2 regions of the Halomonas sp. A3H3 genome follow, and region 2 is predicted to be linked to the other one. Evidence: predicted binding sites of a transcription regulator. Region 2 holds the regulator's gene; the other holds the start of a gene.
What was found. The regulator FNR, encoded in region 2, switches genes on or off when oxygen is low (the NO sensors DNR and NnrR bind a similar motif). The targets are predictions, from matches to a motif close to TTGATNTANATCAA.
Positions count from the first base shown of each region.

Region 1: the regulator FNR is predicted to act here: its motif matches at 2,307-2,320, upstream of HALA3H3_RS11380 (1,4-dihydroxy-2-naphthoate polyprenyltransferase).

Region 1 is NZ_HG423343.1:2,555,897-2,571,023, forward strand. Features, by position in the region: gene HALA3H3_RS11375 (hypothetical protein) at 1-1,101, opposite strand, end outside; gene HALA3H3_RS11380 (1,4-dihydroxy-2-naphthoate polyprenyltransferase) at 1,310-2,236, opposite strand; gene HALA3H3_RS11385 (DoxX family protein) at 2,379-2,882, shown strand; gene HALA3H3_RS11390 (isochorismate synthase) at 2,911-4,236, shown strand; gene menD (2-succinyl-5-enolpyruvyl-6-hydroxy-3-cyclohexene-1-carboxylic-acid synthase) at 4,242-6,017, shown strand; gene menH (2-succinyl-6-hydroxy-2,4-cyclohexadiene-1-carboxylate synthase) at 6,007-6,759, shown strand; gene HALA3H3_RS11405 (anion permease) at 6,766-8,235, opposite strand; gene frdA (fumarate reductase (quinol) flavoprotein subunit) at 8,501-10,288, shown strand; gene HALA3H3_RS11415 (succinate dehydrogenase/fumarate reductase iron-sulfur subunit) at 10,285-11,037, shown strand; gene HALA3H3_RS11420 (succinate dehydrogenase/fumarate reductase transmembrane subunit) at 11,050-11,451, shown strand; gene frdD (fumarate reductase subunit FrdD) at 11,448-11,834, shown strand; gene menB (1,4-dihydroxy-2-naphthoyl-CoA synthase) at 11,885-12,745, shown strand; gene menC (o-succinylbenzoate synthase) at 12,745-13,695, shown strand; gene HALA3H3_RS11440 (AMP-binding protein) at 13,692-15,098, shown strand.
Region 2 is NZ_HG423343.1:3,152,496-3,167,622, reverse strand. Features, by position in the region: gene ccoO (cytochrome-c oxidase, cbb3-type subunit II) at 1-564, shown strand, start outside; gene HALA3H3_RS14015 (CcoQ/FixQ family Cbb3-type cytochrome c oxidase assembly chaperone) at 568-792, shown strand; gene ccoP (cytochrome-c oxidase, cbb3-type subunit III) at 789-1,718, shown strand; gene ccoG (cytochrome c oxidase accessory protein CcoG) at 1,940-3,376, shown strand; gene HALA3H3_RS14000 (FixH family protein) at 3,383-3,916, shown strand; gene HALA3H3_RS13995 (heavy metal translocating P-type ATPase) at 3,913-6,405, shown strand; gene ccoS (cbb3-type cytochrome oxidase assembly protein CcoS) at 6,402-6,647, shown strand; gene HALA3H3_RS13985 (sulfite exporter TauE/SafE family protein) at 6,644-7,336, shown strand; gene hemN (oxygen-independent coproporphyrinogen III oxidase) at 7,415-8,848, shown strand; gene fnr (fumarate/nitrate reduction transcriptional regulator Fnr) at 8,933-9,679, shown strand; partial or broken gene ttcA (tRNA 2-thiocytidine(32) synthetase TtcA) at 9,672-10,379, opposite strand; gene ttcA (tRNA 2-thiocytidine(32) synthetase TtcA) at 10,580-11,446, opposite strand; gene istB (IS21-like element helper ATPase IstB) at 11,786-12,541, opposite strand; gene istA (IS21 family transposase) at 12,556-14,097, opposite strand; gene HALA3H3_RS13950 (DEAD/DEAH box helicase) at 14,522-15,127, opposite strand, start outside.

The sequences.
Region 1 (15,127 bases), 600 kb from region 2:
ATCTGTGTCAAAAAGGCTTTGTGTGAAGTCGCGGCTGCGTTGAAAGAAGCTCCAGGCAAGTTGATTGACGATACGCTCGCGAAGTAATTCGCTGGCGCGGTGGGAACCGGTTGTGCTGGGTAGTTCTGTATTGGCTTTGCATAGAGAAGCTTCAATCCAGTCCGGGATGAAGACTGCATTCGCCCCTGTGGGCATGGTAAAACTAACCCTTATTTCCCAGCATTCGGGGCTGTCTGCGGGGTCATCATCATGCCTGGCAGATGTTGTGATCGTCAGGGTAATGTCGGCAGCAGCCGGTACGATATCTTGATCGACCATGGCACGCAGTGGGCTGAAGGTGCTGAGGTTGTCCGCGCCCAGCAGGCTGTTCTGATAGCAAGACTCTGTATCGGTTGGCGTTGCAGACTCGTCGACCCAGATCGGTATCGGCTGCACTTTCATACGCTCGAAAAAGGCCTGAGCACTGGGCAGGAGCGTACTCACTGCCTTTGCGTCATCGGGTAGTTGCGGAAAGAGGGGGTTGTTCCAATCCAGCTCATCGTCAAATACGTATATTGATTTTATCTTGCTGAGATCGCGGTCGGAGGTGTACTCGAGTTCAATGTCGTGCCAATACTGAACAGCACCGTAGGGTAAGGCTCCAGTGTCATTAACAGACTCGAAAGAGAATGGGGCGGCTTCGTAGATGACTTCGTTGCCCTCGGCATCTTCCAGGATAGCCGTCATACCCAATAGCTGCATTACGGATAATCCAATATGCAGACTTTCTTCCTTGTCGATGAGGTGTAAGTTCAAGTGGTAGAGGTGCGCATTGCGGGCCAGCTCGGCAAGCGACATTTGCTCAACAGTTATTTCGTGGCCTTCTTCAAATTCTGCGCTGGCCATCAAAGTTTGTAAGGCATTAATGCTGGTAGACATGATGAAGCGACGCTGAGAGCCTACATGCATCACTGCTGGCTCTTTATAGCCTGATGTATAGCGTAGAAAGGCTACATAGAGCTCGCAACTGGCCCAACGCAGCAGCTTGCGCTTGTTTGTCGTTGACAGATCCTGCCGAAATTCTGTGAAAGAGAAGGGCTCAGAAATAGCTGTGGTCATCATTCATCATCCTTGATACGAAAGGCGTGTTGTCAAAAATAGTGCCGAAGAGTGGCAACAGAGGCATACACTCCCATGGATGGCATATTTAATTTCGCTTAGTTTACCTAAGTAAGCCGGAGTTTTCCCAGCATCAGGCCTCATCATCGCCAAAGAGCAGATCTGTTTTGAACTGGGTGTTTGTTTAGCGCTGACAAGGGTTGGTAAAAACTTAAAACAACGCCAAGCCAATAGAGAGCAGTACGCTATAAAGCAGCGTTGAAATGGCCGTTTTCTTCAGCATGCCGGTTAGAATCTCGCCATCACGGGCATGGCTTAACGTTCTGGCTGCGTCAGTCAGTGGTTTGGCCACTAGCAGGCAGCTCCATCCCACCCACGGCACCGGCAGCGCAACCAAGTAGATTAGGGTAAGTAGCAGCGCCAACCCCAGCAGCGCCCAGTGGTAGTTAATCGCCTTAGCGCGGCCTAGCCGCACCGCCAGGGTGATTTTGCCATTGCGTGCATCGCTTTCGATATCGCGCACGTTATTTACATTGAGCACGGCGGTGGCCAGCAGGCCGCAGGCGGCGGCAGGTAGAAATGGTAGCCAGTTTAGCTGCTGTACATGCAGATAGTAGGTGCCCAAGACGCCGAGTAGCCCAAAAAATACAAAGACCGCAATGTCCCCAAACCCTCGGTAGCCATAAGGGGTGCCACCTAGTCCAACGGTATAGGTCACCGCTGCCAGCAGGGCAGCAGCACCTAATAAAATGAAGATGAGAATTTGCCCCCACTGATTTCCAAACGCGGCGACCAGCAGTAACAGCCCCAGTAACGCGGCAACCGTTGCCGCAATGATCATTCCCGTGCGCATTTTTTCCGCGCTAAGCAAACCAGAAGAGACTGCTCTTGCAGGCCCTATACGCTGTTCGTCATCGGCGCCCGATGCAGCATCACCGTAATCGTTGGCTAAATTAGACAGCACTTGGAGCGTAATAGCGGTCAGTAGGGCAAGTACAAGCACTGCCATATTCAGGGCATCCACACTTGCGGCTAGCCCAGTACCCAACAGAATGGAAGCACACGCTAGCGGTAGCGTTCGGGGGCGAGCGGCTAACATCCAGGCTTGGTAGTGGCGGCGCTTACTATTTTGTCTCATTCCGTTGATATTCCTGTTGACCGTTTTCATTCAATAAACATTCGGCACTGTATGATTAAGTGCTAAAAAGTAGACCTACATCAAAACTAGCGGCGCTGTCTTCCCCCACACTGCTGGTTACCCTACAGCAGGAGTTTACGCGATGATTGGCGACTTATTTAGACATAACAAATATATGGCGGTAGTTTGGTTACTGCTACGGCTCTATTTAGGCATCACCTGGCTAACCTTAGGCATCGGTAAAATGACCGGTGGCTTTAGCGCCGAGGGCTTCCTAAGCAATGCTGTCGCCAACCCTGTGATGCGCGAGGGAAGCGCGGTTTACCCTAATTATGTCGCCTTTCTAGAGAATTTTGCGTTGCCCAATGCGGATGTCATTAATTTCATTATACCGCTGGGAGAAGTGTTAGTTGGCCTGGGTTTGATCGTTGGTGTGCTGACCTCGTTTGCTGCGTTTTTCGCCATCGTGATGAACATGTCGTTTTTGATGGCAGGCACGGTGTCCACTAATCCATGGATGATTGCGCTGACTTTCTTGTTGCTGGTGGCGGGTGCCAATGCGGGGCGGTTTGGTGGCGATCGGTGGGTGCTGCCCTATATGAAAAAAAAGCTAGGCTTGAAGTACCCAGCTGCCGCTGGTAGTTAATTGAAAACGCGGGGCTAACAGGCGAATTATGCACGTTACACACCCTATTGAAGCACTCAAACATCAGCTTGATGCGCTTCGTCATACGGATAAAAAAGGGTTTATGCGCCTAAATACGCCCTGTCAGGTCGGTAACCTGATGGGGTGGTTAAACGTGCAGAGCGTTTATCCCCGCCTCTATTGGCAATCCCGCGATGTGGGCACCGTGGAGTATGCGGCGCTGGGGGTTGTTAGGGCGTTTGATTCGCTAGCCGCGCTGCAGGCTGACCTTGCCACACTGGCCGATAGTGGTGGCGAGCAGCCGGATTACTTCGGGGGCATGGCCTTCGACCCCGGTATGTCTGGGTGGGAGCATTTTCCGGGCTGCCACTTTTTGCTGCCGCGTATAGAGCTTAGGCGCCAGCAAGCGGGGGCGACGCTATCACTCAATCTGCGCTTTGATGATTGCTGCCCAGAGGTCGAGATAGCCCAGGCTCGTGCCTGTTTGGCTGCCCTGGAGGAGGAGCAACTGCTGCCTTGTTGGCTGCCGAATGTTTATCAGCGTGAAGACCGCCCTGCGCAGAAAGAGTGGGCGGCGTCGGTGGCGCAGGTCACTCATCCTGATCAACTGGGTCACACCCCCAAGGTGGTGCTCTCCCGGGAGACCTGCCTGACGACATCTGAAACGCCCAACCCCTGGGCGCTGCTGGCACGCTGGCAGGCCGGTGCCGTTGACTGTTTTCACTTTGGCATCCAATTTACTCCCCATGAAGCCTTTATCGGCTGCCCGCCGGAACGGCTCTACAAGCGTAAAGGTAGGCATTTAATGACCGAGGCGCTGGCGGGTACCACGCGCCGTGGGCGGGATGCCCAGCAAGATCAAGCGCTTGCCGATGAACTGCTTGCCGATAAGAAAAACAGCCTGGAAAACCAGTGTGTATATCAGCAGCTTTTGACCCAGCTTGAGTCGCTCTCTTCTCAAGTGGACATGGGCGAGGCGCATATTATTAAGCTGCGCTCGGTGCAGCATATCCGTCGTCTGATTCACGCCGAGTTGCACCGAGACGTCACCGATCAGCAGTTGCTGGCAGTGCTGCCGCCTACCCCAGCGGTAGGCGGTGTTCCCCGCAAGTCGGCACTGGCATTTATTCGCCAACATGAGCGCCATCGACGCGGTTGGTATGCGGGCGTTTTCGGTCGAATCAGTCACACCAGCAGCGATCTGGCGGTGGCCATTCGCTGCGCCCATATCGGCCCAGAAACAATTCGCCTTTATGCCGGTGCAGGCATTGTGGCAGGCTCACAGCCAGACGAGGAGTGGCACGAACTGGATACGAAAATTGCTGACATTATGTCGCTGCTTGGGATGGGATAACGTAGATGACAGCACTGACATCGGACGGTTTTGTGAAGAGTGGTTTTATGGAAGAGTACTCCACCTTTAATCATGTATGGGCGGCACTAATGCTGGAGGAACTCTACCGCTTAGGCGTGCGCGATGTAGTCCTGGCGCCAGGCTCCCGTTCATCGCCTTTGACTATGTCCGCCAGCGAGCATGCCGGGCTGCGCTGCCACTGCCATTTTGACGAGCGTGGACTGGGGTTTATGGCGCTGGGCATTGCCCGGGGCAGTCAGCACCCGGTCGTTATTATCACTACCTCAGGCACCGCCGTGGCCAACCTTTACCCGGCGGTGGTGGAAGCCAAATTGCTCGGCGTCCCGCTTATTGTGCTCTCTGCCGACCGCCCCATTGAACTGCTGGATAACGGCAGCAATCAGGCGATTGACCAACGGGATATTTTCTCCCGCCACACCATTGTTCACCACGACCTGCCGCCGCCGGATGCTGAGATAAAAGCAGCGTTTCTACTCAGTACTGTTGATCAAGCTGTTGATCAGCAACGCCGTATGCCCGGGCCGATTCACATTAATTGCCGTTATCGCGAACCGCTTTACCCCGGCAACTGCCTGGTGGATGCCAGTGACTATCTCGCTCTGCTGAGGGACTGGCTGACGACTTCAAAACCGTGGAGTGATTGGTCATCCAGCACTGCGGTTCCAGCGCTCAACAACGAGTGGGAAACGTTTGCCCAGCAGCGTGGCCTGATTGTGGTTGGCAGGGTTGACGACAGAGTTGAAGACAGTGCTGATGCCTCCCAGCAGGCGCAGCAGATTGTTGAGCTATCCAAGCAGTTGGGTTGGCCGCTACTGGCCGACATACAGAGCCAAATTCATTTTGACCCTCACAATCTGATTCACTTTGATCTAGCGCTGCATGATGAGCGTTTCTGCGCTGAACTCGCCAAAGCCGAGGTACTGCTGCAGTTTGGTGGTCGGTTAATTTCGAAACGGCTAACGCAATTTATTGCCCAACAACCGTGGCAGGATGCCTGGTTGGTTGATCCGCTGCCCCAGCGGTTGGATCCCGACTACTGTGTTAAGCGCCGTTTGATATGCTCGCCCGCCGACTTTATAGCCGCTTTGCCAACGATACCTGAACAACCTCCCTGCCATCAGCTGGCCAGCCTCCAACGACGCACTAGTCAGCTTGTGGAAGAGCGCTGTACAGCATTCTCAGAGGTGGGAGTTTGTCACCTTTTAGCGCAGGTGGCTGAAGGGCAGTTGTTTATAGGCAATAGCCTGCCCGCGCGGCTAATGAATATGCTGGGGAAGCATCGCCAAACGCCGCTGCGGGTATTGGCCAATCGCGGCGCCTCCGGTATTGATGGTCTTATTGCAACGGCTTACGGCCTCAGTTGCACATGCTCAGAGCCGACTACTATTGTGCTGGGGGATACCAGCGCACTGCATGATCTCAACAGCTTGGCGCTGTTAAAGCAGGCCACGCAGCCTCTGGTGGTGGTTATCCTCAATAACGATGGTGGCAGTATTTTCCATATGCTGCCGGTGTCTAAAGAAGACGAACTGCTGGAGCGCTATTATCGCCAGCCCCACGGCTTGCACTTCGAGCATGCGGCGAAGATGTTTGGACTTGGCTACTTCGCGCCAGAGTCACTGGATGCCTTTATGGCGGCCTACACTCAGGCCCTGCAGGCGGGCGTTACGTTGATTGAGATTAACGTACCCCATCAGCAGGTAGCTGATGATCTCAAGCATCTTGGCGCAGCGATTCGAGGGGAGCCGCGTGAGCAGTAAACCTCAGGCGCCGACTCTGGTAATGCTCCACGGTCTGTTGGGCGATGCTGAGGACTGGAGTGAGGTAATCGCTGGCTTGGAAGACATTCGCTGCCTCGCGCTGGATTTACCCGGCCACGGCCAGAATCACCACGTGCAGGTAGGCTCTTTTGAGGTCTTTCACCACTGGCTTGTCGATACGCTGATAACTCACGGTGTTCGCCATTACTGCCTACTGGGTTACTCCCTGGGCGGGCGCTTGGCGCTGTACCATGCCAGCCGTCAGCCACCGGGGCTGGAAGCACTCTGGCTGGAGAGTGCCCACCCAGGGCTGCCCGCCAGTGAGCGCTCTGCCCGAATTGCGCACGATGAGCACTGGGCAACACGCTTCGAGCAGGAACCATTGGAAAACGTACTTGCCGACTGGTACCAGCAGCCGGTGTTCGCCGACTTAACCGAGGTTCAGCGCGGTCGGCAGATTCAACGTCGGCTAGCGAATCATGGGCCAGCTATTGCCAGCATGCTGCAATCAACTTCCTTGGGTCAACAGCCTACGCTTTGGCAGTGGCTGGAAAGCACCTCGCTACCGGTGGGGTACTTTTCGGGGCAGCGGGACATCAAGTTCCACACTCTGGCGTCTCATCTGGCAACAATGGCCCCGCGCCTGCGCCATATCACGCTGGAAGGGGGCCACAATCTTCATGCTGAGCAACCTGAGATGATTGCTCAGCAGCTCAATGCCTGGTATCGCACGCTAGGCTAATGTTTATCAGCTGATCACCATTAACCAGGGCAGGCCGACCACCAGCCAAATTACCAGAAATAGCAGCCCGAAGATCGCCCCTAGGCGCCAAAAGAGCGCGCTGGGCAGGTAGCCGCTGCCGTAGTAAACCGGGCTTGGCCCTGTGCCGTAGGGGGTCAGAATGCCCATAAAGCCAAGTGTGGGTAGCAGTAGCAGAACAAACATCTGCATATCCAGACCGGCAATGCCTGATGCCGCTGCCAGAATCACCGGTAGCAAGGCGGTAACGTGGGCAGTAACACTGGCAAAGAAGTAGTGCAGTAGATAGAAAATGACCACCAGCGCCACCATGGCCATTAGGGGGTTGAAGTGGCTTATTTGCCCGCCAACCACATTGCCAAACCAGTTAACGAACCCTACTTGGCTGAGCCCGCCCGCTAGTGCCACCAGAGTGGCAAACCATACAAAGGTATTCCAGGCTGCTCGGTTATCGAGAATATCGCTCCAGGTCACAATGCCGGTTAACAGCATGCCGCAGATCACCACCAAGCCTACCAGCGACCCAGAGATAATATCGCCCGCAAAAATCCATAGCAGCAGGGCGGTGACCACCATAATGACCAGCATTATTTCATGGCGGGTCAGTGCTCCCAGCTTAGTTAACTCCTGCCCCGCCCAGTCGGAGATTTCATTCCCCGCTTTCACTTCGGGCGCGCATAGCCAGTAGCTCAGCAGCGGCACCAGCAGAAGCAGCAGAATGCCGGCAGGTGCTACTGCCATAAACCACTGCCCCCAGTTGATATGAATACCTGTCGCGCTCTCGGTTAGCGCGATCGCCAATAGGTTGGGCGCCAGAGCGGTCAAAAATAGCGAACTGGTCACACAGGTGGAAGCCAGCGCGGTCCACATCAAAAAGCTGCCCATGCGCTTCATGCTGGGGTCATTGGGGTGCGAATCGTAAAGCGGCGGCAGGTTGCGAATCACGGGGTAGATCGTGCCTGCGCTACGTGCGGTGTTCGAGGGCGTAAACGGCGCCAGAATGCCATCGGCAATCATCACCGCGTAGCCAAGAGTCAGCGTACGTTTTCCCATTGACTTGACCAGCCAAAGCGATATTCGCCTGCCGAGTCCGGTTTTTTCATACCCCAAGGCAAACATAAAGGCGCCGAAAATCAGCCATACGGTGGAATTGGTAAAGCCCGACACCGCCCATGAGAATGCCTGGTTAGCAGCACTGAATCCGTCAGTCGCCAGTTGCTCCGGAGAGAACAGCACCCACCGGGAAAGTAGTGCCACCAGGGTAACGCCGACCAGGCCCACCACTGCGCCCGGCAATGGTTCAAGAATAAGGCCAACCACACAGCCGAGGAAAATGGCGAAAAAGTACCACGCATGAGGCGCAAGCCCCAGGGGAGTGGGTATCAGCGCGACGATGATAGCAACTGCTAGCGGCGCTAACAGTTTCCATCGCGGTGAGGGTTGAGCATCGGTCGTCATGCGGCACCTCTCTTCAGTGTTGGTAGTGTGCTCTTTTTGCTTGGTGGGCAGTGGTCTGCCCGGCAGTGAGTGATTTGAAGAGTAGGCGGTGCAGCACTAGGGTAAAAGTGATGCTAGCTCGATTCCTCCCTTTCTTGATGTACATCAATAGTCCTTTGGACTAATGAACAGGGCCTTCCCCTTGTATGGTAAGTTCGAATAGACAAGACGGCAGCGCAGATTGCCGCCAGTACCACCTTTGACTTGGCTAATGAAGGGGCTTTTCATGCAACAGCGAGATTTTGATATCGTCATTGTTGGTGGGGGTGGTGCAGGCTTACGCGCTGCTATCGGGGCTGCCGAGCAGGCCAAAGAGCAGGGCACTCCCCAGCGCATAGCGCTGCTGTCCAAGGTTTACCCCATGCGTTCCCATACCGTGGCGGCTGAAGGTGGCGCTGCCGCCGTCACCAGTGCCGAAGATTCCCACCAAGCGCATTTCGACGACACGGTGTCAGGCGGTGACTGGCTGGTTGAGCAGGGCGTCGTCGACTACTTTGTCCATCACGCTTATCAAGAGCTGGTGCAGATGGAGCGCTGGGGCTGCCCCTGGAGCCGGAAAGGCGATGGCCAAGTGCAGGTGCGCCGCTTCGGGGGCATGAAAACCGCACGCACCTGGTTTGCGGCCGACAAAACCGGCTTTCATATGCTCCACACCCTGTTTCAGACCTCGCTGAAGTACCCAGAGATTGAGCGTTTTGATGAGTTCTTTGTGCTCGATCTGGCGGTACACGAAGGTGCGGTTATTGGCGTTATAGCCCTGCAGATCGCTACCGGTGAACTGACCCTGCTGCGCGCTAAAGCGGTGATTCTCGCTACCGGCGGCGCAGGGCGCTTGTTCCGCTTCAATACCAACGCGGGAATTGTCACCGGCGACGGCATGGCGATGGCCTATCGTCACGGTGTGGCGTTGCGGGATATGGAGTTTGTCCAGTACCACCCCACCGGCCTGCCCGGTTCTGGCATTTTGATTACCGAAGCGTGCCGGGGCGAAGGCGGCATTCTGCTCAATAAAGAGGGCTACCGCTATCTGCAGGATTACGGCCTGGGCCCAGAAACTCCGCTTGGCAAGCCGGAAAACAAATATATGGAGCTGGGGCCACGGGACAAACTCTCCCAGGCCTTCTGGCAAGAGCAGCAGGCGGGCCGCACCGGCAAGTTTGGCGACAGCGATGTGGTCTATCTCGACCTGCGCCACTTGGGTGAAAAGTACATTCTGGAGCGCCTACCGTTTATCTGTGAACTGGCTAAATCCTATATCAATGTTGATCCGGTGAAAGACCCCATTCCCATTCGCCCGGCGGTTCACTACACCATGGGTGGGATTGAGACCGACCCTCAGTGCGAAACCTCCATTGCCGGGCTTTACGCCGCCGGGGAGTGTGCTTCAGTTGGTTTGCACGGTGCCAACCGCCTGGGCTCCAACTCGCTGACCGAGCTGCTGGTATTTGGCCGCTTAGCCGGTGAACAAGCGAGCCAGCGAGCGGCCAAAACCGAGTGGGCTGATGAGCGCTTGCTGGAAGCCCAGGGCGATCGCCAACAAGCCAAGCTGTTGCGGCTCTGTGACGGAACCGAGGGGGCAGAGAATTGGGTAGCACTCAAGCACGCCATGGTGCAAGCCATGGAGAGTGGCTGCGGTATTTACCGCACTGAAGAGGGCATGCGCCATTCGCTGGATACCATGCGTCAGCTACGTGAGCGCTTTAATAAGGTTCGCGTTAATGATACCAGCAAGATATTCAATACCGAGCTACTGGAATGTCTTGAACTGGAGTGTGGCCTGGATATTGCCGAAGCCTCTTGCTTAGGGGCGCTTGAGCGTCGTGAATCCCGTGGTGCCCATCAGCGCCTGGATGAAGGTATGCAGAAACGCGACGACGTTAACTACCTCAAGCACAGCCAAGTGTTTTATCAAGGCGATGCCCATGCCGAGCTACACTGGCAGGATGTCGATGTGCGGTTTTCCGCCCCGGCGGAGCGGGCTTATGGCGATGCGGGCAAGGGGGGCAAGGCATGAACACCCAGCAGATCAGCACCAAACAAATCAGCGTTAAACGCTATTTGCCAGACAGTTCGGCTGAGTCCTACTGGCAGCAGTACGAACTGCCGGTGGACGACAGCACCTCTTTGCTGGATGCCCTCAACCACATTAAAGAACAGCTCGATAGCACGCTGAGCTACCGCTGGTCGTGCCGGATGGCGATTTGCGGCTCCTGCGGGGTCATGGTGAATGGCATTCCCAAGCTCGGCTGTAAAACCTTCCTGCGCGATTACGAGGGAGATATTCGCATCGAGCCGCTATCCCACTTCCCGGTGCAGCGGGATTTGGTGGTGGATATGGCGATATTCCTTGAGCACCTGGCTGCGGTTAAGCCCTACCTGATCGATGACAATCCGGTAAAACCGTATGACCCCCAGGCGCCGGAAACCTATCAGCAGTCTCCCGAACAGCTAGCCCGTTATAAGCAGTTCGCTAACTGCATTAATTGTGGCCTCTGCTACTCGGCCTGCCCGCAGTTTGGCTTGAATCCTGAGTTCCTTGGCCCGGCGGCGCTAACGCTGGCCCACCGCTACAATCTGGATAGCCGCGACCACGGCAAGAAGCAGCGCATGGCCGAACTTAACCGCCACGAAGGCGTTTGGAGCTGCACCTTTGTGGGCTTCTGCTCCAAGGTATGCCCCAAACACGTTGACCCCGCCGCTGCGGTCAATCAGGGCAAGGTCGAAGCGGCCAAACACACACTCATTGCGCTGTTTAAAGGGTAGGGGAGGAACGTCATGGATAAATCATCATCGCAACGCCTGCCGCCACTGAAACGCAACTGGTGGCTGAAACACCGCTTTTTTAAACTCTACATGCTGCGCGAAGCCACTGTGCTGCCGCTGGTGTTTTTCACGCTCTGCTTACTCGCCGGTATGGTTGCTCTTCTTCAAGGGGCAGAAAGCTGGCAGGGGTGGATCGCCTTTATGGGCTCCCCCATCGTATTAGTGCTGAATCTTCTAGCGCTGGCCGCCAGCCTGTTTCACGCCGCCACCTTCTTTGTACTGTTCCCGAGGGTGATGCCTATTCGCATCGCTGGGCATAGTCTGCCCGATCAGGCCATTGTTGCCGGGCAGTGGGCGGGAGTCGTAGCGGTCGCGCTGCTGTTTTTCTGGCTATTGGGAAGGGGGGCAGCATGAACATGAACAAACACGATGTTCAGCACAAACAAGCCTTTGATGAGCCGCTTTGGTGGGGGCTGTTTAGCGCGGGCGGCGTCTGTTTCGCCGTTTTGTTGCCCGCCGTGATTCTCTTTATCGCCGTTCTACTGCCCCTGGGCTTGCTACCCGCTGAGGCGCTGAGCTATGAGCGGGCATCTTCGCTGCTGTTTAGCGTGCCGGGTTTTTTGTTTGTTGGTGCGGTGGTCTGCATGCCGCTATTTCATGCTGCCCACCGGCTGCGCCATGGGCTGTTTGATATCAGCGTGGGCAATGACGCACTCAATAAGAAGCTGATGTACGGTGGGGCGACGCTGTTGAGTGTTTTGGCGTTGGGCATTGTTGTGGCGGGTTTTCTTCGCTAAACGGCGCTTTATCATCACCTTAACCCTGACAGATAAAAAAAGAGGCTGGCATGATTAAAGGACTCACTGAAGCAGAACTCTACGCAGCGATTGAGTGGCAGGATCACTCAAACGACTACCAGGATATTCTGTATCACACATCAAAAGAGGGCATCGCCCGCATCACCATCAACCGCCCTGAAGTGCGCAACGCCTTTCGCCCGCTCACGGTGAGCGAGATGATCCAGGCGCTAAGTCGGGCCCGCTACGACAGCGCCATTGGCGCGATTATTCTCACCGGCGCTGGCGACAAAGCGTTCTGTTCCGGCGGTGACCAGCGCATCCGTGGCGACTACGGCGGTTACCAGGACGAAGAGGGTGCCCACCACCTTAATGTACTGGACTTCCAACGCGATATTCGCACCTGCCCTAAGCCGATTATCGCCATGGTGGCGGGTTACGCCATTGGCGGTGGCCATGTGCTGCATATGATGTGTGACCTGACCATTGCCGCCGATAACGCCATTTTTGGCCAGACCGGCCCTAAAGTCGGCTCTTTTGATGGTGGCTACGGCGCCTCGTATATGGCGCGCATTGTGGGCCAGAAAAAGGCCCGGGAAATCTGGTTTCTATGCCGCCAGTATGATGCCGCCCAAGCGCTTGAAATGGGGCTGGTCAACCATGTAGTGCCCCTGGCAGAGTTGGAAAAAGAGAGCGTACGCTGGTGCCGCGAGATGCTGCAGAACAGCCCGATGGCGCTGCGTTGCCTGAAAGCTGCACTCAATGCCGACTGCGATGGGCAAGCTGGGCTTCAGGAGCTGGCGGGCAACGCTACCATGCTCTACTACATGACCGAAGAGGGGCAGGAAGGGCGTAACGCTTTTAACGAAAAGCGCCGCCCGGACTTCACCCGCTACCCGCGCAACCCGTAATGCAGCTGGCGCTTTACCGCTACTCTCTGCCGTTTCGCCAGCCGCTGGTTTTTAAAGGCCAGCGGCTGGCGAACAGAGAAGGACTGCTAGTGACGATCAATGGCCAGTGGGGCGAGATAGCCCCGCTGCCTGGTTTCTCAACCGAAACCCTCGCCAAAGCGGAAACGGAAAGCCTGGCCTGCCTTGCCGCTATAAAGCGCGGCGAGAAAGCCATGCCAACGTTACCCTCAGTGCAGTTTGGATTCGACTGTGCCCAGCGCCAATGGCCTGCAAATCTTCCCGCGCTTTTGCCCCCCTATCCACTGCTTCAAGGGGAGCCTGCGGCGCTGATGGTCACCCTTGATAATATCGTGGCCGGTTGGGGGGCTTTGCCGCCGACCCGACTCAAACTCAAAGTGGCACGCTACGCCATGGAAGAGGAGCTAGCGCTGATTAATCAGCTTGCTACTCGGCTGCCCACCACCAAACTGATTCTGGATGCCAACGGCGGCTGGACACGGGAAGAAGCCCAGCGTTTCTGCGAGTGTCTATCCCTTAAACAGATCGACTACCTGGAAGAGCCCTGCGCCGCCTTTGCCGACACCATCGCCGTGGCAGAAGCGACTGGGGTGGCCATCGCCCTGGATGAAACGCTAACGCGCGGGGAGGAGTGGTACTGCCACCCGCAGCTCAAAGCCCTGGTAATCAAACCCACGCTGATCGGCTCGCTAAGTGACTGCGAGGCACTCGTTCAACGGGCACGGGCGGGCAACCTGCGCGTAGTCATCTCCTCCAGCTTTGAATCCGACCTAGGCCTTGGGCTGCTTGCCCGCCTGGCAAGCGAGTGGGCGCCCTCTGAGCCACCGGGGCTGGATACCGAACACTGGCTTACCGAGCGAGTTACCACTGCCACAGGCGAGGTAGTAGCAGAAAACTTGCACTGTCTCTCTAAAATGGAAAATTCAGCGTGATAGATACCTGTCCCATTCACTACTGGGCTAAAGAGACCCCTGAGCATATTGCGGTGGAGGCGGGCTCAGTGCACCTTAGTTACCGAACGCTCAATCGCCGGGTGGCGTCTTTAGCGCTGCAACTTGAGCGGGAAGGTTTTGTGCCCGGTGATCGTTTAGTTGCGCCCGCCAAAGGCTCGTTTAAATCCTTGCTGCTGGCGTGGGCCTGCCTGCGGACCGGGGTTATTTTTTGTCCGCTTAACCCGGCTTTTCCCGTTGCCCAGCAGCTCAATCTGGCCAAACGTTTGCAGGCTGGGTGGGTTTGCCAAACGGAAAGCGATCATCAATATTCTTCCGAACTAACGCCGGTTAGCCTCGATTTTCTAGCCGAAGCCAATGCGGGTGAACCTCCGACACTGGATGGCAACCAACTGTGCAACACGATTTTTACCTCTGGCTCCAGCGGTTCGCCTAAGGCGGTTCTGCATCGCGTAGGGAATCATTTGGCCTCCGCCCGTGGCTCCGCGTCGTTTATTCCCGTTGATCAAAACAGTGGCTGGCTGCTGTCGCTGCCGCTGTTTCATATCGGTGGCTACGCTATCCCGTTCCGCGTTTTTATGGCCGGTGGGCGAGTGATTCTTGATGACGATCCGCAAACACTTCCTGCGCGCCTTGAGCAGCAGTCGATTACCCACCTTTCCCTGGTGCCCACTCAGCTGTGGCGGCTTCTGAAAGTGGGTTTTTCCCCCAAACGCACTCAGTTGCGCGAGCTGCTGCTAGGCGGCGCGGCGATTCCCGCGCCGCTGGTGGCAAAGATGACATCCCTGGGGCTGACGCCGAAGGTTAGCTATGGGCTGTCCGAGATGGCCAGCCAGGTCTGCACCGGCATACCCACCGCGCCGGGCGTGGTCGGCAGGCCGCTACTGAACCGTGAAGTGAGGGTCGTCGAGGGTGAGATACAGGTGCGTGGCGAGACCCTTTTCTGCGGTTATTTGAATAACGGCGAGATTGATCCAGCCCTCAACGATGAGGGCTGGTTTGCTACCCGTGACAAAGGACACTTCACCACGGAAGGCGCGCTGGTGGTGGAAGGGCGGCTTGATAACGGCTTTATCTCCGGTGGCGAGAATATTCAGCCGGAAGCAATTGAGCAGCGCTTAGTCGACCACCCCGGCGTTGCCCAGGCGTTAGTCGTACCAGTGCCCCACCCCGAGTGGGGGGAGCGCCCGGTGGCGTTTATCGATTGGCACGGCGAGGCCGTATCGGAACAAGCACTAAGCACTTGGGTACGCGAGGCGCTGCCCGGCTTTATGGTGCCCGATGCCTGGCTGGCCTGGCCGCCAGGGGTGGGTTTTAAACCCTCCCGCAAGCAGTTTACTGAGCTGGCGCGGGCGCAAATAATAATTTATGAATCAAACATCTAGCATTGAGGGTGTACCGTTTGGGATATGGA
Region 2 (15,127 bases):
TTGATCCTTGTCGTGATCAGTTTCGGCGGCTTGGCGGAGGTGGTTCCACTGTTTTTCCAGAAGCAGACCACCGAGCCGGTTGAAGGCCTGGAGCCGCTGTCAGCCCTGGAGCTGGAAGGCCGTGACATCTATCGCCGCGAAGGTTGCGTGGGCTGTCACTCGCAAATGGTGCGCCCGTTCCGTGCGGAAACCGAGCGCTATGGTCACTACAATGTGGCGGGCGAGCAGGTGTATGAGCACAACTTCCTATGGGGCTCCAAGCGCACCGGGCCAGACCTAGCGCGTGTTGGCGGCCGCTATAGCGACGACTGGCACCGTGCTCACCTCTACAACCCCCGGGATGTAGTCCCTGAATCGGTAATGCCGGCTTACCCCTGGCTGTTTGAAAACACCCTCGATGGTGATGCCACTCCCCAAAAGATGCGTACGCTGCGTCAACTGGGCGTGCCCTATACCGACGAAGATATCGCCAACGCTACTGACGACGTACGCGGCACCCAGGAAATCACCGCCCTGGTCGCGTACTTACAGCAGCTCGGAACCGTGCTCGAGGGCACTCGCTAAGTTATGGATACGGGAACTTTTCGCGGCCTCATCACGCTGATCTTGATTTTCGCGTTTATCGGCATTGCCCTCTGGGCGTACTCCAAGCGACGCAAGCCAGATTTCGACGAAGCGGCTAATTTGCCCTTTGCAGACGACGATGAGCAACCGACCAGTGACAAGCACGCTTCGCGTGAACGCGACAGCGAAGCGCATTCCCGCGACGACAGGGGAGATAAGAATATATGAGTAATCTATGGGGTGACTCCCTATCCGGCTTCTGGAGCGCCTGGATCATTATCATTACGCTGGGCACGATCGCGCTGAGCGTATGGATACTGCTGGCCAACCGCCGTACCGATAAAACACCTGACGCGGACGGTAACGTTGAAACCACCGGCCACGCCGCCGATGGCATTGAAGAGTATGACAACCCGCTGCCAAAGTGGTGGTTCCAGCTTTTCGTCATAACAGTAATTTTTGCACTGGTCTATTTGGTACTCTATCCCGGCCTGGGCAACTACGCAGGTATCTTTGGTTGGTCGCAAGAGGGTCAATGGGAAGAGGAAGTGGCTCAAGCCGAAGAGCGCTTCACGCCGATTTTTGCCCAGTATCAGGAGGTGCCCATTCCTGAGCTTGCCGAAGATCCGGAGGCGATGCAGGTCGCTGAACGTATCTACCAAAACAACTGCGCAGTGTGTCACGGCTCCAACGCTCAGGGCGGTTATGGCTTTCCCAACCTGACCGACGACGATTGGCTATACGGTGGTGAGCCAGAAAATATTTTGACCACTCTCAATAATGGCCGTAACGGCCTAATGCCCTCCTGGCAGCAACTGGGTCAGGAGAATATTGAGAACCTGACGCAATACGTACTTTCGCTGTCTAATGAAGAACATGACGAGGCGCAGGCTGAACAGGGCGAAAGCACCTTTATGGCGGTGTGTGCTGCCTGCCACGGCCCCAGCGGCACGGGTAACACGGCTCTCGGCGCACCCAACCTGACCGATAACACTTGGCTTTATTTGGCACCCGGCCAGGAAGTCGGTGACTCTATCCGTCAAACGCTGCGTAACGGCCGTAACGGTCATATGCCTGCGCAAGCGGCCTATATTGGTGAAGAGCGTGTTCATCTGGTTGCCGCCTATGTGTATAGCCTGCGCTTAGCGGACTGATTGACCGCTGACAGATAGCAGTTACCGTCAGCAACGCTAGCCAAGCAAGGGTGCGGCCCCAAACCGCACCCTTTCTTTATACCCAACCCGATACAATATTAACGAAACACATAAGACCGCGACTAAGCATCATATTTAACAAAGCACTTCCTTTAATTGAGCATTTCGTCTAGTTGAAGAAAGGTGCCACCTCTCCTGCCTTCTGAGCCGGGAATATCGCCATGGAAAAGATACCAAGCCAAGACGTCACGCCGAATCCGGTGGGACATCACGTTCCCTCTGAAACGGTTACCCAAGAAATGTACGCCAAGCGGCGACACATTTACGTGCGCGAAATTAAAGGCGTTTTCCAAAAGCTACGGCGCAGTGCCAACTGGGCGTTAATGCTGGCATTTTTTCTTTTACCGTGGATTAACATTGGTGGTCGGCCGTTAATTCTATTCGACCTGCCTAACCGTGAATTCCATATTTTTAGCGCCACGTTTTACCCGCAGGAGTTCATCCTGCTGTCATGGCTGCTGATTATCTGCGCCTTTGGGCTATTTTTTATTACCGTTTTTGCGGGTCGGGTCTGGTGTGGCTACACCTGTCCGCAAAGCGTTTGGACATTTCTATTCATTTGGCTTGAACACCGTATCGAGGGCTCGCGCAATCGGCGCATCAAACTCGATAACCAACCGATGACCGCCGACAAAGCTTGGCGCAAGGGGGCTAAACACACGGCCTGGCTGCTCATTGCCCTCGCCACCGGCATTACCTTTGTGGGTTACTTCACGCCGATTCGTGATTTAGTGACAGAGCTCCCCACCCTTGAAGCTCACGGCTGGTCCTACTTCTGGGTTGGTTTTTTCCTGGTATTTACTTACCTCAACGCGGGCTGGCTGCGCGAACAGGTGTGCATCTACATGTGCCCCTATGCGCGTTTCCAATCGGTCATGTTTGACCGCGACACATTGATCGTCTCCTACGATGAATCACGTGGCGAACCCCGTGGTCATCGCAAAAAAAACCTAAGCCATTTAGAAGCCCGCGAGGCAGGCTATGGCGACTGTATCGATTGTGACCTTTGCGTGCAGGTCTGTCCTACCGGCATCGATATCCGCGATGGACTGCAGTACGAGTGTATTACCTGCGCCGCCTGTATCGATGCCTGCGATAGCGTGATGGATAAAATGGGCTACCCGCGGGGCTTGGTGCGCTACACCACCGAAAATGCTCTGGAAGGCAAAAAGAGCCATATCATGCGCCCGCGCCTGCTCGGCTACTTCGCCGCTCTGGTGCTGATGATGGGCGCCTTTGCCTGGGCCATTAACGACCGCATGCCGCTCAATTTTGACGCTGAACGCGAGCGTACCCAGCTCTACCAAATGACCCGCGACGGTCAGATTAGCAATGTATTTAGCCTGACCATTCGCAACCTGGATGATCAAGACCACACCTACCAGCTAAGCGTTGCTGGATTGCCCAGCCTCACTCTAGACAGCAGTGCTATTAGCGTACCCGCGGGGGAGTCGCGCTTCGAAGCCGTCACCGTGACCGCCGATCCCGACGATTTACAGCAACCCAGCCACCCCATTGTATTCACGCTGCAGGCTCAACAGGATGCGGATATTCGTATCGAGCGCGAAACCAGCTTCCTGGGCAATATTAGGAGATAAGCAACTATGTCATCCCTACCCTCTGGCGATAAGGTGACGCCTTGGTATAAGCAGTTTTGGCCGTGGTTTTTAATCGGCATTCTGCTCTCATCCATTATGTTTAGTATTACCTTTGCCGTTATGTCGGTTAAAAGCTTCGATGGCATGGTTGTTCAGGAGGATTATTACAAGCATGGCAAAGCCATCAATATGGTGCTTGCCAAGCAAGACCGTGCCAGAGAGTTAAACCTAAGCGCAGATTTACGCCTTGATCCGCTTACCAGCGATATTGTGATTGATTTAAGCGGCGATGCGCGTCCCGACAAACTCTATTTGGATTTTATCTTCCCTACCGAAGATGATCGTGATCAATCCTTCGTACTTGAGCATGTCCGTGACGGCCGCTATATCACACAAGGCCCTGACAACCTGCGTTACCGCTGGTATCTGCAGATTCAGCCCGCGCTGGAAAATGCCGATTGGCGCCTTACCGGTGAAGCCACATTCCCCGATGAAGACAGCGTCACACTACTGCCGGGAGGACGCAAAGCAAGCGAATGAGCGACGTAACGACTGCCGCGCCCTGCTACCACTGTGGTAACCCGGTGCCCGCTGGGGCGCCCTGGTCGATTACCCTTGATGATCATGCCCATCCGCTCTGCTGCCCTGGCTGCGAAGCGGTGGCCCATGCCATCGTCGATGGGGGCCTTGAAAGCTACTACCGCTACCGCACCGAACTGCCCGAACGCCCTGATGAACATCAGGCTGCCAAAGCCGATACCTGGTCGGTGTTTGACGACCCCGGACTTCAGGCACAGTTTGTTCACCCCGACGGCGATGAGGGCAACGTCAAAGCGACCCTCGCCATCGAAGGCATTACCTGTGCTGCCTGCGCCTGGCTGATCGAGCACCGCCTGAATGCCTTAACGGGAATTGCCACCAGCGCAGTGAACTTAACTCACCACCGCCTGCGGGTGAGCTGGGATCCTCAGCAGCTGAAGCTCTCGCAACTGCTGGCCGAACTGGCCGCGATTGGCTACGAGGCCCAGCCCTACGAGCCAGACCAGGCCCAGGCGCGCCTGCAGCATGAAGAGCGCATGAACGTACGTCGGCTGATTATTGCCGCCGTCGGCATGATGCAGGTGATGATGTTCTCGATCCCGATCTATGTCTCCGGCCCCGGTGAAATCAGCGAAGACTTCTACGCACTGTTCCACTGGCTCTCCTTTGCCCTGGCCACGCCAGTGGTGTTTTTCTCCGCCCAGCCGTTTTTCCGCAACGCCCTGCGCGACCTGCGCACCGGCGTACTGGGCATGGATGTGCCGGTGTCACTGGCAATCGGCGGGGCGTATCTTGCCAGCAGCTATGCGGTGCTGTTTGACGTGGGCGAGGTCTATTTTGACTCGGTGACCATGTTCACCTTCTTTTTGCTGTTTGGCCGCTACGTGGAGAGTCGCGCCAGGCGCCGCAGCGGGCATAGCGGCAATGCGCTGAGCGGCGTGCTGCCGATTTCGGCCACACGGCTGGAAAGTGACGGCAGCGAGCGCATTCTGCCCGCCAGCGAACTCACTCCCGGCGATCGCGTATTGATCAAGCCCGGCCATGGCGTGCCTGCCGATGGCATCATCGAGGAGGGTGAATCGAGCCTGGACGAATCAATGCTGACCGGCGAATACCTACCAGTAACCCGCCGAGTGGGCGACCGCATTACCGGCGGTAGCCAAAACATGGAAAACCCGCTGGTGATAAGGGTTACCCACGCAGGGCGCGATGCCCGTGTAGCGGGTATCGTCGATCTTACCGACCGTGCCTTTGCCAGCCGCCCGCGGCTAGCCCAGATGGCTGCGCGTATGGCGCACCTATTCGTGCTGCGCCTGCTAGTAGTCACAGCCTGCGTGACTATCGCCTGGTGGTTTATCGACCCCTCGAGGATGCTCTGGGTGCTACTTTCGGTGCTGGTGGTGACCTGCCCCTGCGCGCTGGCGCTGGCCACTCCCGCGGCACTGGCAGCTGGCCATGGCCAACTGCGAAAGCGCGGTGTCTTGATCACCCGCGCCGATGCCATGGAGACGCTCTCTAACGTTACCCGGGTGATTTTTGATAAAACCGGCACCCTGACCCGCGGCGAAATGCACCTTACCCAAACCCAGCCCTTTGGTGAATTAACCGCCGAGCATGCACGGGCCATTGCCGCCGCCCTTGAGGCCCACTCGGAACACCCGATCGCCCGCGCCTTTAGGCCGTTCCGGGATGCGACCCTGCAAGCCAAAGATATTCACAGCCACACCGGGCAAGGGCTCGAAGGGAGCCTAAACGGCGCTCGTTGGCGGTTGGGCAAGCCCAGGTTTGCAATAGATAGCGCAATGGATAGCACAATAGATAGCACCGAGGATGACGTCATAGCGGCGCCGGCCAAAGGTCAGTGGCTGCTGCTTAGTGAAAACGGTGCACCCCGCGCCTGGTTTGGCCTGCACGATGGCGTTCGCGACGACGCTGCCGCCACGATCAAAGCCCTCCAGACTCTGGGGTTAAGCGTGGAGCTGCTATCTGGTGACACCGAAGATGCCGTGGAAAGCCTGGCCGATCAGCTCAATATTGCCATCTGGCATGCGGGCACCAGCCCGGAAGGCAAGCTGGCCCGGATGAAAGAGCTTCAAGCCGCAGGCGAAACTGTGGCGATGATTGGTGACGGCATTAACGACGTGCCGGTGTTAGCCGGTGCCGATGTGGCGATTGCCATGAATGGCGCAACGGACCTAGCCCGCACCCGCGCCGACGCAGTGCTGCTCAGCCCACGCCTGATGCGGATTTTTGAGGCCATCGAGATTTCCCGCGCCACCCGGCGTATCATGCGCCAGAACATGATTTGGTCAGTGTGCTACAACTTTTCGGCGCTGCCGCTGGCGGCAATGGGTCTGGTGCCGCCCTGGCTAGCTGCAATTGGAATGTCGCTTAGCTCGCTAGTAGTGGTGGGTAATGCCCTGCGACTGTCGCGCTGGCGACCTCAGCCCGCGCCAACGCTCGACACCTCAACACCGGTGGCCGCATGACGATTCTTTATCTGTTGATCCCGCTTTCCCTGATTTTGCTGGGCCTCGCCGTCTGGGCGTTTTTCTGGGCGGTGAAAAATGATCAGTTCGATGACCTAGAAGGCCCAGCGCACCGCATTCTATTTGATGAGGATGAAAACGATCTTAGCCCTGAGCAGCGCCGCCAGCATCAGCAGGCAAAGCAAAAATCTTCCGAACCATCAGCGGCAGACACACCCGACGACCAAGAGCCTCGGCCATGAATCCAACGGGGCTTGATCTGCCGCCGCTAATGGCGGCGTTTGTGTTTGGCTTGATGGGCGGCGCCCACTGCATTGGTATGTGTGGCGGCATTATGAGCGCGCTCACCTTTGCAGTCCCCCCCAGCATGCGTCATCCGGCGCGCATGGGAGGCCTGCTGCTCAGCTACAACACAGGCCGCATTGTTAGCTATATGAGCGCAGGCGCGCTGGTGGCACTGCTAGGCACGCTGTTTTCCCTTTCTGCTACGGCACGCCTGCTACTCCAGGTATTTGCCGCACTGATGCTGATCTTAATGGCACTGTATATCGCCAACTGGTGGAAAGGGCTGCTCAAAGTGGAGGCCGTTGGCCGGCGACTATGGCGCTTTATCGAACCCGTGGGGCGTCGCTTGATGCCCGTAGTGCATATTCCCCAAGCCTTCGCCCTGGGAGCGCTCTGGGGCTGGCTCCCCTGCGGGTTGGTCTACTCCATGTTGGCCTGGAGCTTAGCGATTGCCGACCCGCTTCAGGGCGCTCTACTCATGGGCGCCTTTGGGCTTGGCACCCTACCTGCGCTGCTTGCCACTGGCCTGGCTGCCCGCCAGCTCAGCCATTTGATACGTCACCCCGCGACCCGCAGCGTGGCAGCGCTGACAATTATCGCTTTTGCACTGTGGCAACTGTGGACGCTTTCGGTACACAACCTCTAATAGCATGACGTGGCTCAACATTTACCTCCTAACCACGGGTTAGGCTAGCGGCATTTCCTAACGTCGGAGCGCCCCTTCATGCCCGTTCATACCCCTGCTGCCTTGCCTCTTGCACCCGCTGCTGCCGCAGCCCCTATGCAGCCGGTGTGGGACGAAGCGTTACTGAGTCGCTACGACACCAACGGCCCACGCTACACCTCCTACCCCACGGCGCTGTCGTTTCACGACCAATTTACCCCTGGCGACCTGACCCAGGCATTGGAGCGTAGCAATGCCAGTAAGCGTCCGCTCTCTCTGTACGTTCATGTGCCCTTCTGCCGCAAGATCTGCTTCTACTGCGCGTGTAATAAAATCGCTACCAAAAACACTGCCCTTGCCGAGCCCTATATAGCCCGGCTTGACCGTGAAATGGTGCTGACCGCACGCCACTTGGATACATCACGACCGGTGGAGCAGTTGCATTGGGGCGGCGGCACGCCGACATTTCTCAGTTTGAACCAGATGGGCGACCTGATTGATCGACTGGATGCACGTTTTGGTCTTTCATCGTCTGCTGATCGCGATTACGCAATTGAAATAGATCCTCGCGAAGCGGATGTGTTTACGCTGCGCCATCTCGAATCCCTCGGCTTTAATCGCATCAGCCTGGGCGTGCAGGATTTAAGCCCGCTGGTGCAGAAAGCGATTAACCGTATTCAGCCTCGGGTACTTACCGAAACGCTGATGGAGGAGGCGCATCGCCTGGGCTTTCGCTCGCTCAATCTCGACCTAATTTATGGCTTGCCATTTCAGACTGAAAAGAGCTTTGCCAACACCCTACGCCAGGTGATCGAGCTCAACCCGGCGCGCCTTTCTGTGTTTAATTACGCGCATATGCCCGAGCGTTTTGCCCCGCAGCGGCGCATTAATGTCGATGACTTGCCAGGCGGAGAAGAGAAGCTAGCGATTCTGCGCACCACCATCGAAATGCTCACCGCAGCTGGCTATGTGCATATCGGTATGGATCACTTTGCCCGCCCTGACGATAGCCTGGCTATTGCCCAGCGCGAAGGCTCGCTGCAGCGCAACTTCCAGGGCTACTCCAGCCATGCTCAGTGCGACTTAATCGGGCTTGGCGTATCGGCGATTTCCCGTATTGATGACGTCTATGCGCAGAATCCTAGCGATCTGGCCCGCTACGAAGCGGCGCTGGATCAGGGGCAGCTTGCCACCGTGCGTGGCATACGCTTAAGTGATGACGACCTGATCCGCCGGGATGTGATTGAGCGGCTGATGTGCAATATGGGCATTGACCTGACCGCCGTTAGCCAGCGCTGGAACATTGATGCCCCACGCTACTTTGCGCCTGCGCTTGAGCGCCTGCAAAGCGCCGAGCAAGATGGCCTGCTGGCACGCAGCGGCGACCAGCTTAACGCAACGCCAATGGGTCGACTGCTGATTCGCCATATAGCAATGGCGTTTGATACCCATCTTTCCGGGCAAACGGGACAACAGTATTCTAAGATTGTTTAATCACCTTATTGCAGGCATGCTAAAGCGACTATAATAAGTAAGGATTTTCTAATTGATAAGCGGGACCCTCTCAAGGAGCAAAGCATGTTGGAACCCATGAGCCGTCGGCGCTCGCTACTCCATGAAGCTCGCTGCCAAACCTGCAGTTTGAGCTCACTGTGCCTGCCACTTGCCCTTGAGCTGGACGACGTGGGGCAGTTTGACGCCATTATTCGTCGTCGCGCGCCGCTGAAAAAAGGCGAACCGCTGTTTCGTCAGGGCGACACCTTTACCAGCGTTTACGCAGTCCGTTCGGGCAGTTTGAAACAGATCACCGCCGAAGGTAACGGCAGCGAGCAGTTGACCAATTTCTACCTGCCCAGTGAATTGGTGGGGTTGGATGGCATTGACGAAGAGCATTACCCCGGTAGCGTTATCGCCCTGGAAACGACCACCGTCTGCGAGATTCCTTTTGACCGCCTGGACTTACTCTCGGAGGAGCTGCCCGAACTGCGTGGCCAGCTTTATCGCAGCATGAGCAAAGAGTTGCGCGATGACCGGCGTATGATGCGGCTACTTTCGCGTAAAACCGCCGATCAGCGGCTGGCAAGTTTTTTGATTACCCTCTCGGATCGTTTTCGTCGCCGGGGCTACTCGCCTTACAGCTTTCGCCTCTCAATGCCCAGGGCTGATATTGGCAACTACCTGGGCTTAGCGGTGGAAACGGTCAGCCGCATACTAAGCCGCTTTCAGCAGCAGAGTGTGGTGGCGGTCTCCGGGCGAGAGGTCAACATTCTCGATATGCCGCGCTTGATTACCCTCGCCGAAGAGGAAGAGCAAACAGTTAGCTGACGTTAAAGGCTTGGATACGCCCCGCCAGTAGCTCTGCTTGCTTGGCCTCAAGGCCTTCAAAATCGAACAGGCTGCGGTCGGCCAACTGGGAAGGGGCAATGTTGGTGACAGCCTTGAACATGCTCTCCAGGCGGCCAGGAAACTTTTTGTCCCACTCGGCGAGCATCTCTTTGACCACCTGACGCTGCATATTAGGCTGGGAGCCGCACAGGTTGCAGGGAATGATTGGGAACTCCATCAGCCGCGAAAACTCAGCGATATCCGCTTCTTTGCAGTAGGCCAACGGCCGAATAACGATATTCTTCCCATCATCGGATAGCAGCTTTGGCGGCATCGCTTTCAGGTTGCCGCCAAAGAACATATTGAGAAACAGTGTTTCGAGAATATCTTCCCGGTGATGGCCCAGGGCTATCTTATTGGCGCCAATCTCTTCGGCAAAGCCATACAACGAGCCGCGCCGCAGCCGTGAACAAAGCGCGCAGGTGGTTTTACCTTCCGGGGTTTTCTCTTTTACCACCGAGTAAGTATCGCGCTCGACAATGTGGTACTCCACGCCCTGCTTATCCAGATACGCAGGCAATACGTGCTCGGGAAAACCCGGCTGTTTTTGATCCAGATTGACCGCTACCAGCGAAAAATTGACCGGCGCATTGCGCTGCAAATTGCGCAAAATCTCCAGCATCGTGTAGCTGTCCTTACCTTATATGCCAAATTTTTTAAAAGAGGAAGAGTGAGTGAGTAAAGCATTACAATACAGTCACTTAATTTTCTTTCTTCTAAAGAAAACAAACACAAGCCATACAAAAAATTCATTTTTTGTAAAAAAAAGCTTTAAGCAAATGCAGTTGATCAAAATATAACCAAAGACAGCCCAGATACACCAATGTATTCTTTACAAAATCATAGGTTGATTGCTTCTATAAAATTGGTCGAAGAAACATCTACACTGCCAGTATGGTTCGAGATGACTTTACTAGACCTGTCGATATCGAGATTGTGGAAATCGAAAAGATTTAAGTCAGCTAGTTGGCTTGGACTTACATTCTGGATACCGTTAAATATGTTTTCAATACAACCCGCTTTTTGTTTTTCCCAGCCTGCCAACATGTTTTTTATATTCTGTCTTTGTAAGTTCTCCTGAGAACCACAAAGATTACATGGAATAATTGGAAATTCTACAATTGATGCCAGCTTAGCAATATCTTTCTCACGACAATAAGAAAGCGGTCTTATTACAATATTTCTGCGATCATCACTTAGCAGCTTAGGAGGCATTGCCTTTAACTTACCGTTAAAAAACATATTCAAAAAAAGAGTTTCTACAATGTCATCCATGTGATGGCCAAGAGCTATTTTTGTAGCCCCAATCTCCTCAGCAAACCCATATAGAGAACCCCTTCTAAGTCTCGAACAAAGTGAACAAGTAGTTTTCCCTTCAGGAGTTTTCTCTTTAACAATTGAATATGTATCCTTATCTATAATATAATAATCAATATTATTCTTTTTGAAGAAGCCAGGAAGAACATGCTCCGGAAAACCGGGTTGTTTTTGGTCGAGATTCACAGCGACCACATCAAAATTAATCGGTGCTACTCTCTTCAAATACAACAGAGTATCAAGCATAACAAATGAATCTTTGCCACCACTTATGGCAGCCATTACTTTGTCACCATCTTCAATCATAGAATAATCACAAACAGCTCTCCCAGCGTTAGCCCTTATTTTTTTATAAAGCTTGTTCAAATCCATCTTTTCTTTAGGCTTCATAAACCACCATTAAAATAAAAGTTATAAATAAATAACAAATCAAAATCTTCATAACCAATATTCTAAATCAGATGGCATAAATTTTCGACAGATGAATTGAGATATTCGATGGGAGATAGAGTGTTTCAAATTCCTGAGCTAGCAGAAGCTTCAGATGCATGAGCATATGACCAACATTCGACATTTTGTCGATTCGCAATCTCGCTAAGTTGAGATTGGGTGCTTTGTTCGCTAGAGCTGACTCGGTGCGTATTCCGGCGAACGTGACCGGTCATTCCGGTGATCGTGACCGATTTGCACACGGCCTTCACGCTGGAGAGAGTTTTGTACGCTGAGCGGTCACGATGGGTCAACCGATTCCGTTTTTTGTGCGTTGGTTTTTCTCAGTGATTCCCCTTTCAGATTGAGTCGGTGAGCGCCGTGCAGGAGCCGATCCATGATGGCGTCTGCCAGCGTGGCGGAGCCGATGTAGTCATGCCAGTGCTCCGTGGGTAACTGGCTGGCGATGAGGGTGGAGCCCCGCCCGTGTCGGTCTTCGATTACTTCCATCAGGTCCTGCCGCTGCTGCGCCGTGATCTTCTGCATGCCCCAGTCATCCAGGATCAGCAGGTTGGTCTTCAGCAACTGGTTCATCAGCCGACCGTAGCTACCATCACCGTGCGCGATGCGCACCTGCTCGAACAGGCGCGGCACTCGCAGGTAGCGCACCGAGAGGCCTTGCCGGCAGGCCTGATTGCCCAGGGCACAGGCCAGCCAGGTCTTGCCGCAACCGGTAGGCCCGGTGATGCACAGGTTCAGGGACTGGCGGATCCAGTCGCTGCTCGCCAGGGCCGCCATACGCGAGCGTTCCAGTCCCCGGGGATGACGGTAATCGATGTCTTCGATGCACGCCGGCACGCGCAGGCGGGCGGCCTTGAGCAGCCGGTCCAGCCGACGGTTTTCCCGGTGCAGCACCTCCCGATCCACTAACAGGGCAAGGCGTTCCTCGAACGCCAGGTCGTGGGTTTCCGGTTGGGCGCGTTGTTGTTCCAGGGCATCGCCCATGCCCGTCAGCTTGAGGTGGCGCAAGGTATCGAGGGTGTTGTGCGTTAGCATACGTTTCTCCGGGATCAGTGGTAGTAGTGGGGGCCGCGAACGTTGGTGTGAACCGGCAGCTCGGTCAGTTCCGGTGGCTCCTCGACCAACGGCAGCGGTAACTGATCCAGCCCCTGCTTCAGGATCGAGGTGATGCTCTGGTAACTGGCGGAGTGGATGGCCAGCGCCCGGGCACAGGCCTGCTCCAGGCGATCACGACTGTAGCGCCGACTAAGGTTCAGAAGTCCCAGGCAGGCGCGGTAACCATGTTCCGGATGAGGCCGATCCTTGAGCTGCTTCTGCACCACGCCCAGCGTGCCGGGGCCGATGTCATTGGCCCAGTTCAGGAACCGTCCCGGTGACCAGTTCTGATGGGCCTGGTGCGATTTAGGCATGTGTTCAGTCAGGGTGGCGAAGCGGCCCTTACCATGACGAGGATGTAGCGCCACTCGCTGCCCTTTGTGCATGACCTCCACGGAGGTGTCGGTCACCCGAACGTCCAGCTTCACCCCCACCAGGGCGTGGGGCACGCTGTATAGCCGCTTCTCGATCTCGATGTGATAGTCGATACCCGGCCGTGCCTTACGCCACTCGGCGTAGGTGTAGGGCGTGGCGGGGAGTGGTCGTAGTGCCGGTCGGTCGAGGGCATCGAACAGGCTTTGACGACTCTCTGTCCGTCCTTGGAACGGGCGCTGGTTCAGCGCTGGTAACAACGCGGCGATGGCGGCGTTCAACTCGGCCAGAGAGAAGAACGTCTGGTGCCGTAACCGGGCCAGGATCCAGCGCTCGACCAACAGCACGGCGGCTTCAGCCTTTGCCTTGTCCTTGGGCTTGTAGGGACGCGCGGGCAGCACCGCCGTCTGATAGTGAGCAGCCAGTTCAGCGTAAGTCTCGTTGATCTTCGGGGTGTAACGGTCCGCCTTGGTGACCGCTGCCTTGAGGTTGTCCGGAACCAGCAGTGCCGGCACCCCGCCGAAGAACGTCAGCATCCGTTGGTGGGAGGCGATCCAGTCCGGCAGGCTCTGGCTCCCGATGGCCTCGGCGAAGGTGTAGCTGGAGGCGCCAAGCACGGCGACAAAGACCTGGGCCTGACGCATCTCTCCGGTGCTCCGGTCCACCACCGGCACGGTCGGTCCGCAGTAATCGATAAAGACCTTCTCGCCGGCCCGGTGAACCTGGCGCATGCTGCGCCGTTGCCGCCCCCGCCAGAGCCGGTAGTGGTGGCAGAATTGGCTGTAGCGGTAGGCCTTGTCGCCGTGGCGTTCCGTGTACTCGGCCCAGAGCAGTTGCAGGGTAACGCCCTTGGTCTTGAGTTCCTGATGAACCTGGAAGTAATCCGGCTCAGCAAAGCGTGAGGGCGGTGCCTTGACGGGGAACAGCCGTGCTTCCAGCCAGGCCTCATCAGCATCCTCGGGCAACGGCCAAGTGATGCCCTTCGCCTGGGCCTGGCTGACGTACTTGCCGACCACGCCTTTGGAGAGACCACAGGCGCGGGCAATGCGGTCGTGGCTCAGGCCTACTTCGTGCTTGAGGCGCAAGACCTCGATCTGTCGCATGGAAATCCTCGCAGCCGGCATCCGCACTTCCTCGTGATGAAAAAGAAGGGTATGCCGAATAAAGTTAAAGAATTCCAGCGTGTTGGATGTGATTCCGGGGGAACGTGACCGATGATTCCGGCAACGTGACCGGCGATTCCGGAAAACTGCCCAAAATCGGTCACGATAAAACGGAATGCGCGGTCACCATCATCCAGAACAGACGGTCACGTTCAAACGGAATGGGCGGTCACGATAGGGCGGAATACGCACTCGGAGGTAGCCGATCGTCGCCATTGAGCTGTATTCTCAATTTTGGATCATAAAATGGGGCTTTCTTTTGAACCTTAGCTATAACCCCAAACGACACTTATTACCCATTGAGTTTTAAAGATAATAGAAGCGTGTCAAAAGGTACACTTTATGAACCTTGAAGATGGGTGGGGGTAGCCATGGAAAGAAAAAACTACATTAGCGATAATAGATACTGCCGGTAGTATTGAGAAAAGCTCAGCGTCAGTAATGAAGCCTCAGTAACTTGCAGCTCGCGCTTACCGTTCTGCTCTTTTACGGAAAGGGGATTATCTTCACTTTCTTTTGCGCCCTCGGTATTGCCATCGGCGTGCTCAGCGTGGGATTTAGTTAGACGATCATTAAGCTTTTTTGCCTGCAGCGTGGATTGATCCTCGGGAAGGTCATTGGCGATTCTTTGCGAGTATTTACGTAGGGTAGGTTCAGCGATCACGTAAAGCCACGCCTCTCTGTCATCAGTGCCCATCTTTCTTAAGATGCGACCAAGAACCTGCCTGTAGTGAAGCTCGGTACGAATGCGACTGAGGTAACAGCAAACTGAAAGACGCTGTATATCTGTGCCTTCAGAAATCATGCTAACCGCTACAATCCAGCAGGTGTTGTCATGCCGAAACCGGTCGATTAGTTGCTGAGCCCGAGGTGTTTTACTGGTGACCACGACATAGCTTTGATGCTTAGCATTCAGTATTGCAGCAATTTGGTGGGCATGCTCAATATCCGTTGCCACCACTAGCCCCCCAGCTTGAGGGGTCTTATGTCG